Regions from separate parts of the Exiguobacterium sp. SH3S1 genome, predicted to be linked through region 2. Evidence: a T-box and tRNA genes for the amino acid it is inferred to sense, from the RefSeq annotation. Region 2 holds a T-box; the other holds one or more tRNA genes.

Region 1 (6,265 bases), on a different contig from region 2:
CTTTGATCTAGAAATGGTTTGTATTGATGAATCTTCAGTTTTGAGAGTTCAATCTCTTAAAAACATATTGACGTCACTGTTAAATGATGTTAATATAATACTTGTCTGGTGGCGACAGCGAAGCGGCCACACCCGTTCCCATGCCGAACACGGAAGTTAAGCGCTTCAGCGCCGAAAGTAGTTGGGGGTCTCCCCCTGTGAGGATAGGACGTTGCCAGGCAAGATCGTTCCGCAATAGCTCAGTGGTAGAGCAACCGGCTGTTAACCGGTAGGTCGTAGGTTCAAATCCTACTTGCGGAGCCACTTTTTCTCTTCTTTGGAGAGCTGTCCGAGTGGCCGAAGGAGCACGATTGGAATTCGTGTAGGCGGCACAACCGTCTCAAGGGTTCGAATCCCTTGCTCTCCGCCAGTTTATCCATACTAATTATGGCCCGTTGGTCAAGCGGTTAAGACACCGCCCTTTCACGGCGGTAACACGGGTTCGATTCCCGTACGGGTCACCATTTAATTTTTATATCGTCGCGGGGTGGAGCAGTCTGGTAGCTCGTTGGGCTCATAACCCAAAGGTCGTTGGTTCAAATCCAGCCCCCGCAATTAGCTTTGGTCCTGTGGTGTAGCGGTTAACATGTCTGCCTGTCACGCAGAAGATCGCGGGTTCGAATCCCGTCAGGACCGCCATTTTTTTATTTAACTAAATTACTACATACATGGCTTTGTAGCTCAGTTGGTAGAGCAAAGGACTGAAAATCCTTGTGTCGGCGGTTCGATTCCGTCCAAAGCCACCATGTGGGGGGGTAGCGAAGTGGCTAAACGCGGCGGACTGTAAATCCGCTCCCTCGGGTTCGGCGGTTCGAATCCGCCCCCCCCCACCACTTTAGGGGCATAGTTTAGCGGTAGAACTACGGTCTCCAAAACCGTCAGCGCGGGTTCGATTCCTGCTGCCCCTGTTTATTATGGCGATTGTGGCGAAGTGGTTAACGCACCGGATTGTGATTCCGGCATTCGAGGGTTCAATTCCCTTCAGTCGCCCCATTTTGTTGGGCTGTAGCCAAGTGGTAAGGCATCGGATTTTGATTCCGACATGCGTAGGTTCGATCCCTTCCAGCCCAGCCATTTTGCGGAAGTAGTTCAGTGGTAGAATACGACCTTGCCAAGGTCGGGGTCGCGGGTTCGAATCCCGTCTTCCGCTCCATTTAATCTCTTTGGCGCCATAGCCAAGTGGTAAGGCAGAGGACTGCAACTCCTCTATCGTCGGTTCGATTCCGACTGGCGCCTCCAACATAATATGCCGGTGTGGCGGAATTGGTAGACGCGCACGACTCAAAATCGTGTTCCTCTGGAGTGTCGGTTCGACTCCGACCACCGGTACTCTCTGCGGGTGTAGTTTAATGGTAAAACCTCAGCCTTCCAAGCTGATGACGAGAGTTCGATTCTCTTCACCCGCTTCATATCTCTCTGCCCTTAGTGGCGGGGAGATTTTTTGTATGCGAAAATAAGAAGAGTGAGGTGATGAATGGGATGACTCCTGAGATACTAAAACAACAGATTGTCGAGTACGCTGCGTCAATCGGGATCGATGAGTTGAAAGTGACGACGGCCGATCCGTTCATCGTCATGAAACAACGGCTCATCAAACAACAAGAGAAAGACTTCGCTTCAGGATTTGAAGAACCGGATCTTGATAAGCGGACGACGCCTGAACTATTGTTAGAGGACGCCCAGTCGATCATTGCGATTGCGGTTGCCTACCCGAGCAAATTGAAAGATGCGCCCCGAAGCGTGGTAGGTGAACGGCGTGGGTTGTTCGCGCGTGCCTCGTGGGGGCTTGACTATCATCGCGCCGTCGGCTCACGGCTTGAACAGCTTCAAGTGTATATCGAAGAACTCGTTCCCGGCGTCAAAACGCGCTCGATGGTCGACACGGGTGAACTCGTTGACCGGGCTGTGGCCGAACGGGCCGGAATCGGGTTTAGTGGAAAAAATTGCTCGATCATTTCGCCGGAGAAGGGATCTTACCTGTACTTGGGCGAGATGATTTTAGACACATATCTGCCGCCCGATACAGCAATCGAGGACGGGTGCGGGGACTGTGATAAGTGCATGACCGCCTGTCCGACGACGGCGCTCGTCGAACCGGGTGTGCTTGACGCCAAACGGTGCATCGCTTACTTGACCCAGATGAAGACGCTCATGCCGAGAGAGTTCCGCTCGAAGCTTGGCGGACGCCTTTACGGCTGTGATACGTGCCAACAAGTCTGTCCATATAACCGTAAGAAAGATTGGCGCCATCATGAAGAGCTGTTGCCGGAGGCAGAAGTCGTCAAACCGTTGCTCGAACCGCTGCTCAGCTTGAGTAACCGCGAGTTCAAGGCGAAGTTTGGTCACTTGTCCGGCTCGTGGCGCGGTAAGAAGCCTATTCAACGTAACGCGATCTTAGCGCTCGCGCATTATCGTGAACCGTCAGCCGTCTCGGTGCTCGAAACATTCATTCAAACCGATGAGCGTGAAGACATGCGGGCGACGGCTGTCTGGGCGATCGGTGCGATTCTCGGTACTGATGCCGAAGCAATCTATCAAGAGATCGAACGCGTAGAGCAATCAGAACTGGTTAAAGAAGAGATTCGTATATTCCGAGAGGAGTGGGAACGTGAAGACCGTGTCATCTAAATGGGGAACGTTATCATACGAATTAAATGAGCAGGGGAAATTAATTGCGTTAGATTTTGCGGAAACAGAACAGGCAGATGGGAGCGCACCGATGTGGCTCGTCGACATGATCGAACGGGTCGAACGGGAAGGACTCCAAGCAATTGACCGCGCCTGGATTGACATGAACGGGACGGTTTTCCAACAAGAAGTGTGGGATGCGCTGTTGACGATCCCGTCTGGTGAGACGCGGACGTATAAACAAATCGCGGAGCAGATCGGACGTCCGAAAGCAGTCCGTGCTGTCGGCCAGGCGTTGAACCGTAATCCGCTGCCTGTCATCTTCCCATGCCATCGTGTCGTCGGCAGCAGCGGACAGCTCACGGGTTTTGCGGGCGGGCTCGATCAAAAACAACGATTACTCGATATCGAACAAGTGAAGTGAGGAATAGATTATGGCTAACCATGTAGTAATGTTTCAACCGGAAATCCCGGCAAATACGGGCAACGTCTCGCGGACGTGTGCGGCAACGAACTCGGTGCTCCATCTGATTCGTCCGCTCGGCTTCTCGACGGATGACAAAATGTTAAAACGGGCCGGCCTCGACTATTGGCAGTTCGTTGACGTCCGTTACCATGACTCGCTTGACGAACTATGGGCACAACATCCGGACGGCGAGTTTTTCTATATTACAAAGTACGGCGAACAGTATCCGAGTGACCTTGACGTGTCTGACGTCGAGAAGGACTATTTCTTCGTCTTCGGACGTGAGACGAAAGGCTTGCCGATGGAAGTGATCGAGGACAACCTTGACCGCTGCATCCGCTTGCCCCAGTCAAACCTCGTCCGTTCGCTCAACGTCTCGAACACGGCGGCCATCATCGTCTATGAGGCGCTACGCCAACAAGGTTATGCGGGATTAAAGTAAGAAAAAAGAGCCCGATTCGTGAGAATCGCGGCTCTTATTGATTACCTTCAGGTTTTCTGTTGTATCCTGCTGTTAAGATCGCCGCAAGGAAGGCGACGCTGATTCCGACCATTAGTAATAATCCCATTTAAAAATCCCCCTTTTGTTCTCCGTGACTACGAATATTATAATATACTTGATAATAGATTTGCACTGAATATGAGAAATTCTTGTGAAATGAGAGCCGATATGAAAACAAATGTGTACTTGTTAAGCTACGCCCCGTTGATTGGGATCATTCTTTTTTCGATGTCACTCGCTATCGCCACATCTGAATACGCCATTCAATGGCTGACGCGTGTCGGGGTGTATAGTGAAATCATCGCGCTGTTGTCTGTCCAAGAGACGAAGATCCTCGTGCTCGTCATGTTCTTCACGATATACTTCATGCTGTTTAGCGCCTTTAAACTCGTCGCCGATACGTTTAACCAACTCGGTTTCGCATTTTTTGCGCGTGAGACGAACGGGAGCTCGCTCCATCGCTTAAAGCCAGGAGCGACAATTTTCTTGGTCGGTTCAGGTGTCAGTTTTTTGTTTTTGACTTCACTGCCGGCAGCGATTGCGGTCTTGCTTGGCACGTTTGTCGTCTATTTATTCTACTACATTTGGCAAGTCAGCCAGTTGATGTCGACACTTCGAGCAATCGGGCTCTTGTTGATTCAAGCGATGATGTGGGCGATTCTGTTAAGCGGGCTCGTTTGGGCGCTCCTCAGGCTGTTTAACTCGGTCGGGGATATCATCTTATGAACACTGTGACAGGAGAAGAGTGGCTGGTCCATCTGAAAACATACAGACAGACGAAACAAGGCTAGAGGACTCATCCTCTAGCCTTGTTTTTTAGCGATGCGCCTCTGTCCAAACGATAGCCGGGTACGCCCGGTTGGCAAGCTCCGGGAACGGACGCGGCGTGTCGGCACCGAGCCAGATTGCCGTGATCGTCTGATCGGTCAAGCCGACATACCACATGTCCTTATGCGAGTTGGTCGTGCCGGTCTTGCCTCCGACGTAAGGGCGCTTGATCTGGCCGGCGTAACGTCCCGTCCCGTACGTTGTGACGGCAGATAACGCTTCTTGCATCGCCGAGGCCGTCTCGTCCGACCAGACGGCTTGTTTCATCATGTCCGGGCTGATTGTCGGGACGCCCGAAGCAAAGCGGATTTCTTTAATCGTCTGACCAGATACGTACACACCTTTATTGAGAAAAGGCGTGTACGCGGCAGCGAGTTCCTTCGGAGATACTCCTTGTGTCAGACCGCCGAGCGCGCTCGCGAGATTGCTGTCCTTGGCTGGATCCCACTGGCTGAACATCATGTCGGCCGTCTCGTACGCTCGCTCTTGGTCGATCGCCGTGAACGCGGCGAGTGCCGGTGTGTTATACGAGTAAGCGATCGTATCTTGGAGCGTGACGTCGCCTAGGACACGGTTGCCGCTGTTCGTCGGGCAATACGTCCCGTAACAGACAGGTCGTCCGTCAAGCACCGTATCGAGCGTCGCTCCGGTCTCTTCGATGTAAGGCGCAAACACAAGGACAGGTTTTATAGCCGAGCCCGGCTGCCGGTACGCTTGGGTGGCCCGGTTGAATTCACCACTCTGCTTCATATCAGAATCGACGAGGGCGACGATGCGCCCGTTCGGCGTCAATTCGGCATAGCCCCCGTTCAAGCCGTTCGGTAAGCGGCTCATCACTTGTTTCGCTTGGTTTTGACGTTCGACGGACAAATACGTTTCGACTGTCGCTTTATTGCTCGCCAAGTAGTTTTTGGCCGCCTCTTCATCGAGGTCATAACGTGTACGGACGAGGCGGACCGCGTCTTTCATGACCGTGTCCATATAGTCTGGATAGCGGACTTTGTGGCTGCGATAAGAGGCCTTGAGTTTGACGCCGTGAAACGCATCATATGCTTGCTTTGATAGGACGCCCGCATCTCTCAATTGCGTGAGGATGCGATCTTTACGCTCGTAAAAGGCAGGCGACGGGTCAAGCGGATCGTAAAGGGACGGATTATTCGGCACGGTCAGCAAGTAAGCGATCTGGTTCCAGTTCAAATCGTCGAGTGGACGGGAGAAGTACGTATCGGCCGCCGACTGGATACCATAGACGTTATGACCGAAGAAAATGACGTTGCTGTAGGCGGTCATAATTTCTTTTTTACTATAATTTTTTTCAAGCGCTCGTGCGATCATTAATTCCTTTACTTTGCGCTCATACGTCCGTTCGTGCGTTAAATAAACGTTTCGGGCCAGTTGTTGGGTAATCGTGCTCCCGCCTTGGACCGACGATTCGTTGGCGTTATTGATGAACGCTCGGGCAATCCCTCCGAGGTCATAGCCGGGATGGGCGTTGAACTTCCGGTCCTCAATGACGATGATTGCTTCACGGATGTGATTCGGAAGCCCATTGACGGAGACGTCGTTGCGGCGACCGTTCAAGTACAGCTGTTCCGCCCCTCCTTTATAAGTGAGCGTGACAGCATGTTTCGATGAGAGCGGAGCGGAGCTGACGGCCTCTTCACCCCACTCGACAATCGTTTTCGCTTGGTCAATCTCTTCTTTTAAAGCTCCGCTGACTGTGAAGCCGACGGCAACCAATCCAGCAATAAACACAACCCCGAGCCATGCTCTCATCGTCTCACCTCTTTCTCTATTCATTA
Region 2 (6,265 bases):
GGCCGGAGACTTATCGACGATGGAAGATTGAGCATAAAAAAGGTCGACACGCGATGTGTCGACCTTTCGTTTGGCTTGCGTTATGAAGCGTCCGCCTCTTTCTCGGCTTCTTCTTTTGCTTTCGCTTCATCTTCAGCTTTCTTCTTGGCTTCAGCTTTGGCTTTCTTAGCAGCATCAGCTTTTTTCTTCGCTTCGTCTTCGGCTTTCTTTGCGGCCTCAGCTTTTTTCTTAGCTTCAGCTTCAGCTTTTGCTTTTGCATCAGCATCACGCTGTGCCTCGGCATCTTGTTGCGCCTGTTCAGCCTCTTCTTTGGCTTCTTCGGCTTTTTGTTTTGCTTCTTCAGCTTTCTTCTTCGCTTCCTCTTCTTTCTTCTCTTCAAGTTTTTTCTTCTCAGAGAACGTTCCAGAGTCTTTGAAGTCGTCCGGTTTGACACTAGACGGTTGGCTGAATCGTGCGTTTACGTTGATTGCTTCTGGGTTGTCAGCATAAACACGGTTAATAGTTTGTGACCAAATTCGTTGTGTACGTTGATAGTATTGACCTGACGTATTATCACTCACCATTTCAGCTCGCTGAGAATCATAGCCGGACCAAACGGCGAGGGTGACTTCAGGGTTTGATCCAACAAGATAAGAATCACGATGATTGTTTGTTGTACCTGTTTTACCCATCCAGTCGCCAGGGACGTTCATCAAAGATTTGGCGTAAGTTGCCGTACCTGACGTGTAAACGTCACGAAGCATGTCAACAATCAAGAATGAAGTGCGATCGTTATAGATGCGTGTCTTTTTCGATTTAGCTTCAAAAATAGTTTCGCCTTGATATTCGATTCGTTCGATGAAGTAAGGTTCAACGTGCTCCCCATAATTGGCAAGCATGGCGTATGTTGAAGCGAGGTCAACAGGTCTCACTTCACCAGTACCTAATGCCATGGCAGATGCAATGCGGTTGCCATCAGAAACTGGAATCCCCATGTCGATTAGTTTTTGTGTATCGGTTGGTTTTTGGTTGCGCTCTTCGTAAATCTTAACTGCCGGGACGTTTAAAGATAGCTTAAGTGCATCTCGAACCGTGACAGGGCCACGGTACGTTTTTCCTTCGTTTTGCACTTGTTTCGGAGGTTGTCCTGGACCGGTGAATTTATAGAAATATTCTTCGTCGATGACTGTTGTGGCCGGTGTGACCATTCCGGATTCAATCGCATTGGCGTAAACTAAAATCGGCTTCGCTGTCGATCCGATTTGACGTTCCATCCAAAATGCCCGGTTCAAATCATCCGTTTCACCGTTCACATAGCGACCGCCGACAAATCCGAGTACGCGACCCGTCTTGTTTTCAATCATAACTGACGACGTTTGTTCAGGAACCGTGCGATTTTCTTCTTTTACATACTGATTCGGCCCGAAATTACCTGCGTTTTTGGCCGGTTGCTGCATCGCTTCATGGACTTGCTTATCGAGCGTCAAATGAATCTTGAAGCCACCTTGACGTAGCATATTATGCGCCCGTTTGGCATATGTCGTCTTAATCGAGGCTTGATCATCAGCATTTAATTCTGACAACGTGATGCCATCTTGTGCGAGCAAGTAGTCGGTGATAATTAGGCGCGCTTGAAGTTCCGCTTCATCAACTACATACGGATACCGGTCTCGCGGCTTCGACTGTGTCTTCATGAAGTCTTGCGTGATGTCGTAATTATATGCGGCGTCATAGTCTGCTTTTGTAATCTTGCCGGCGACGTACATCCGGTTCAATACCGTCTTCATCCGGTTGATCGCCGGTGATACATCTTCTTTAATGACCCCGCCTTGATAGTAAGGGGTGTAAAGGAACGGGTTTTTCGGGATGCCGGACAAGAACGCGGCTTGCGGCAACGTCAGCTTCTCGGCCGACGTGTTGAAGACACCGCGCGAGGCGGCCTCGATGCCTGAGATGTTGCGTCCCATCGAGTTACGGCCGAACGAGACGACGTTCAAGTAGGCGTTCAAAATCTCGTCTTTGTCCATCGCTTTCTCTAAACGGAGGGCAAGCAGAATTTCTTTTGCTTTCCGTTCGAATGAGACCTCGTTCGTCAGCATTTGGTTTTTAATGAGCTGTTGGGTTAGTGTCGAACCACCTGTCCGTTCTTCCGAACCGGTCGCTTCTTGCAGGATGGCCCGAAGCGTCGCTTTCGGGACGACGCCGTCGTGTTCATAAAACTCGACGTCTTCGGTGGCGAGTAAGGCATCGACGACGAAAGGTGAAACTTTATCGACCGTGATCGGTACCCGAACTTCATCGGTCGTATAGTTCCCAATCCGTTCACCGCTTCCAAAATAAATATCGGACGTCGATGAGTACGTATTGATTTGTGACGTCATCGTTTTATAGGCTGGAGCCGGCATATCTTTAACGAGTGATGCGAAATACCCGGCCCCGATCCCGGCGCCTAAGAAACCGATGAGGACGACAGAGATGATGGTGAGGAGCAAAACGTTCCACGACACATCATAAAATACAGTGGCATAACGGCGGGCTTTCAACGACTTTGGTGTGTTCCATATGTCTCGAATCTTCTGCAGCATGACAGCCTCCTTAATATGGTGTAAAACTATTTTAGACAGTATTATATACGATTATAGCACAAGTCCTTGCCCACCTTATCGTGAATGAGCAGACTAATGCAAGTTTCAATCTTGCAGTTGACAACGAGGAAACGGAACTTATAAAATGAATAGCATAGTCAATAATAGTAGACGCGATGAAAAAAACGAAGTAGTCGGTTGACCGCTTGTCCAGAAAGCTAGTGGGTGCTGTGAACTAGCCAATGTCAACGATGAATTACACTTTTGGAGCGTGCGCAAGCCGGGTTGGGACCGTTATCTCTCGTTTTAAGTGGCCACAGCTGTGGCAATTAGGGTGGTACCGCGGAATCTCCGTCCCTTCTCATTTGAGAAGGGACGTTTTTTTATGTCAATTGAAGGAGTGGAAAACATGGAACTATTAAAAGATTTAGAATTTCGAGGGCTCGTCAACCAAATGACGGATGAGGCAGGATTGAAAGAGCAACTGAGCAAACCGACGACACTATACACAGGGTTCGACCCGACGGCGGACTCGCTCCATATCGGACATTTGCTACCGATTTTGACGTTGAAGCGTTTCCAAGAGGCGGGACACCACGTCATCGCGCTCGTCGGTGGCGCGACCGGGATGATTGGCGACCCGTCAGGACGGTCGGACGAACGCTCGCTCAATACGCTCGATACGGTCAAAGAGTTTTCGGACCGGATCAAAGATCAGTTGAGCCGCTTCCTCCCGCTCGAAGGGGAGAACCCGATCACGATCCGCAACAACTATGAATGGACAGAAGAGTTGTCGATCATCGATTTCTTACGTGACATCGGCAAGCATTTTCCGATCAGCTACATGCTCGCGAAAGACTCGGTCGATTCGCGCATGGAAAACGGGATTTCGTACACGGAGTTCTCATACATGTTGCTCCAATCGTTTGATTTCTTGAAGTTGTACGAGACAGAGAATTGCCGTCTCCAAGTCGGCGGCAGCGATCAGTGGGGCAACATCACGGCTGGGCTTGAATTGATCCGTCGCTTCGGCCATTCGGAGAAGGCGTTCGGTCTGACTGTGCCGCTCGTCACGAAGTCGGACGGACAGAAGTTTGGGAAGACGGCCGGTGGTGCGGTATGGCTCGACGCGGACAAGACGACACCGTACGAGTTTTACCAGTTTTGGATCAACGTCGACGATGCCGACGTCATCAAGTTCATCAAGTACTTCACGTTCATGACGCATGAAGAGATCGACGCGCTCGAAGTGGAAATGACGGCAGCACCTGAAAAACGTGCAGCACAGCGCCGTCTCGCCGAGGAAATGACGAAGCTCGTCCACGGTGAGGCGGGTCTCGATCAAGCGGAACGCATCACGACAGCGTTCTTCAGCGGCGATTTGAAGACACTCAAGCCCGAGGATATGGATGCCGCGTTCAAAGGGATGCCGCAGTTCGAACTCGACGGCGAACGCAATCTCGTCGATCTTCTCGTCGAGGCGAAAATCGCTCCATCAAAACGCCAAGCGCGCGAAGACGTCCAAAACGGGGCGATCTACTTGAACGGCGAACGCGAGCAAGCGCTCGACAAGCTCGTCACGCGTGAAGACACGCTCGGGGACTTCACAATCATCCGCCGAGGCAAAAAGAAATACTTCGTGATTCGTCACGTCTAACCGATCCGTCCATGTCCGCAAAGTTTGCGGACATGGACTTTTTTTGTTGTGTCAAATCAGGTGTGGTCTGATACCATTTCAAATATAGAGACCGAGGAGGACATCTAATGGATATCGAAGAGTTTTTTGGCGAACAGTTTCATCAGTGGCGGGAACGGTTCCGTTATTACGAGATGGCGATCACGGAGCTTGAGAGCGACCTTGGCATCATCGACCTCGATTGGCAGACCCGACTTGGCTATTCGCCGATCGAGCACGTGAAGACGCGGATGAAGACGTTGCCGTCGATCATTCGGAAGATGAATCAAAAACAGCTCCCACTCGAAGTGGAAGCGTTATGGGACAATATTTATGACGTCGCCGGTGTACGGATCGTCACGAGTTTCCGCGATGACATCTACGCGATTCTCGATCACCTGAAAAAGCGGGACGACTTACAGATCGACGTCATCAAAGACTATATCGAACATCCGAAGCCGAGCGGTTACCGCAGTCTCCATCTGATTGTGCGGACGAAAGTGTACTTGGCGGAACGTGTCATCTGGGTGCCGGCCGAGATTCAAATTCGGACGCTCGCGATGGACTTTTGGGCGGCGACCGAACATAAGCTTCAATATAAATATCAGCATCAAATCCCCGAGACGTCACGGCAAGAGCTCATCGAGGCGGCCCGAATGGCGGATGCGCTCGATACGCAGATGGGCCGGATTCGCGAACAGATCTTGATATAAAAAAATCCCCTTCTCGAGAGAAGGGGATAAAAGCATTAACGTGAGTAGTACTCAACGATGAGTTGCTCTTTGATTTGGTCGTTCAATTCAGCGCGCTCAGGGATACGTACGTACGTACCTTCGAGTTTCTCAGCGTCGAACGTGATGAATTCTTTTGTAGCTGGTGCTACTTCAAGAGCTTCAGCAATCGCTTTGAAAGTTTTCGATTTTTCGCGAACCGAGATGACTTGACCTGGTTTCACACGGTAAGACGCGATGTCTACACGTGAACCGTCAACTTGGATGTGACCGTGGTTGACGAGTTGGCGTGCTCCACGACGTGTGCGAGCGAGGCCCATACGGTAAACGAGGTTGTCAAGGCGTGACTCGAGCAAGAACATGAAGTTCTCACCGTGGATACCTTGCATTTTCCCAGCATCGTTGAAGATGCGACGGAATTGCTTCTCGTTGATTCCGTACATGTGACGGAGTGCTTGCTTCGCTTGAAGCTGAAGACCGTATTCAGAGATTTTACGACGACCATTGCCGTGTTGGCCTGGTGCGTAAGGACGTTTTGCTAATTCTTTACCCGTTTCGCTAAGCGAGATGCCTAAGCGACGCGAGAGTTTCCAAGCTGGACCTGTGTAACGAGCCATGATTGGACTCCTCCTTGTTGTTCATGTATTTTGCACAAAAGAACAACGGTGTCAAAGACGGGTGACGCCCCTTTCTAGGTTCAAGCACCTTCACTTGATAGCGAAGCTACAAGATGCTCCTCCGACTCAGTCGAGGCCCGAAAGGTGGATACGTCTGTCTAGGACTGCTATCGTCATTTCATGCACAAAAATCAGTATACGATGGATCGGGCAGCTTGTCAATCAGATGAAGCGAAGTAATGTCTGGCAAAATTGCTCTAAGCCTTGGCGATCGACTTCTGAGAAGCGATCGAACTCGGGACTGTCGATATCGAGGACGCCGATCGTTTTGCCGTCACGGATGAGCGGGACGACGATTTCAGAGTTCGAGGCCGCATCACAGGCGATATGGCCTGGGAATTGGTGGACGTCGGCGATCAACTGTGTCTCTTGTGTCGAGGCGGCGGTGCCGCAGACGCCTTTGCCGAAGGCGATATGGACGCAAGCAGGAAGACCTTGGAACGGTCCGAGAATGAGGCTGTCGTCACCGTCAGTCAAATAGAAGCCGACCCAGTTGATGCGGTCAAGAAACTGGTTGAGCAGAGCGCTCGCGTTCGAAAGGTTAGCGACTTGGTTCGTCTCTCCTTCGAGCAGGGCAGCGAGTTGTTTGTTAAGTAAGTCATAGCCGGCGGCCAGGTC

What was found. A T-box is a leader RNA that pairs with one kind of tRNA and senses whether it is charged. The one in region 2 lies ahead of tyrS (tyrosine--tRNA ligase), so its partner is inferred to be a tRNA-Tyr.
Region 1: it encodes a tRNA-Tyr, which carries the amino acid that the T-box ahead of tyrS (tyrosine--tRNA ligase) is inferred to sense. The anticodon was not compared.

Annotation. Positions count from the first base shown of each region.
Region 1 covers NZ_SJUW01000022.1:9,532-15,796, reverse strand. Annotated here, with positions in the region: partial or broken rRNA gene EVJ26_RS14050 (23S ribosomal RNA) at 1-10, shown strand, start outside; rRNA gene rrf (5S ribosomal RNA) at 105-220, shown strand; tRNA gene EVJ26_RS14040 (tRNA-Asn) at 229-303, shown strand; tRNA gene EVJ26_RS14035 (tRNA-Ser) at 319-409, shown strand; tRNA gene EVJ26_RS14030 (tRNA-Glu) at 429-503, shown strand; tRNA gene EVJ26_RS14025 (tRNA-Met) at 521-594, shown strand; tRNA gene EVJ26_RS14020 (tRNA-Asp) at 603-678, shown strand; tRNA gene EVJ26_RS14015 (tRNA-Phe) at 710-785, shown strand; tRNA gene EVJ26_RS14010 (tRNA-Tyr) at 789-872, shown strand; tRNA gene EVJ26_RS14005 (tRNA-Trp) at 877-947, shown strand; tRNA gene EVJ26_RS14000 (tRNA-His) at 957-1,032, shown strand; tRNA gene EVJ26_RS13995 (tRNA-Gln) at 1,039-1,113, shown strand; tRNA gene EVJ26_RS13990 (tRNA-Gly) at 1,118-1,192, shown strand; tRNA gene EVJ26_RS13985 (tRNA-Cys) at 1,205-1,278, shown strand; tRNA gene EVJ26_RS13980 (tRNA-Leu) at 1,288-1,368, shown strand; tRNA gene EVJ26_RS13975 (tRNA-Gly) at 1,375-1,445, shown strand; gene queG (tRNA epoxyqueuosine(34) reductase QueG) at 1,519-2,667, shown strand; gene EVJ26_RS13965 (methylated-DNA--[protein]-cysteine S-methyltransferase) at 2,657-3,091, shown strand; gene trmL (tRNA (uridine(34)/cytosine(34)/5-carboxymethylaminomethyluridine(34)-2'-O)-methyltransferase TrmL) at 3,102-3,575, shown strand; gene EVJ26_RS13955 (DUF5366 family protein) at 3,804-4,361, shown strand; gene EVJ26_RS13950 (transglycosylase domain-containing protein) at 4,452-6,239, opposite strand.
Region 2 covers NZ_SJUW01000002.1:105,525-111,789, reverse strand. Annotated here, with positions in the region: gene acsA (acetate--CoA ligase) at 1-31, shown strand, start outside; gene EVJ26_RS03310 (transglycosylase domain-containing protein) at 81-2,564, opposite strand; T-box leader at 2,732-2,926, shown strand; gene tyrS (tyrosine--tRNA ligase) at 2,974-4,221, shown strand; gene EVJ26_RS03300 (GTP pyrophosphokinase) at 4,329-4,952, shown strand; gene rpsD (30S ribosomal protein S4) at 4,988-5,587, opposite strand; gene EVJ26_RS03290 (GAF domain-containing protein) at 5,810-6,265, opposite strand, start outside.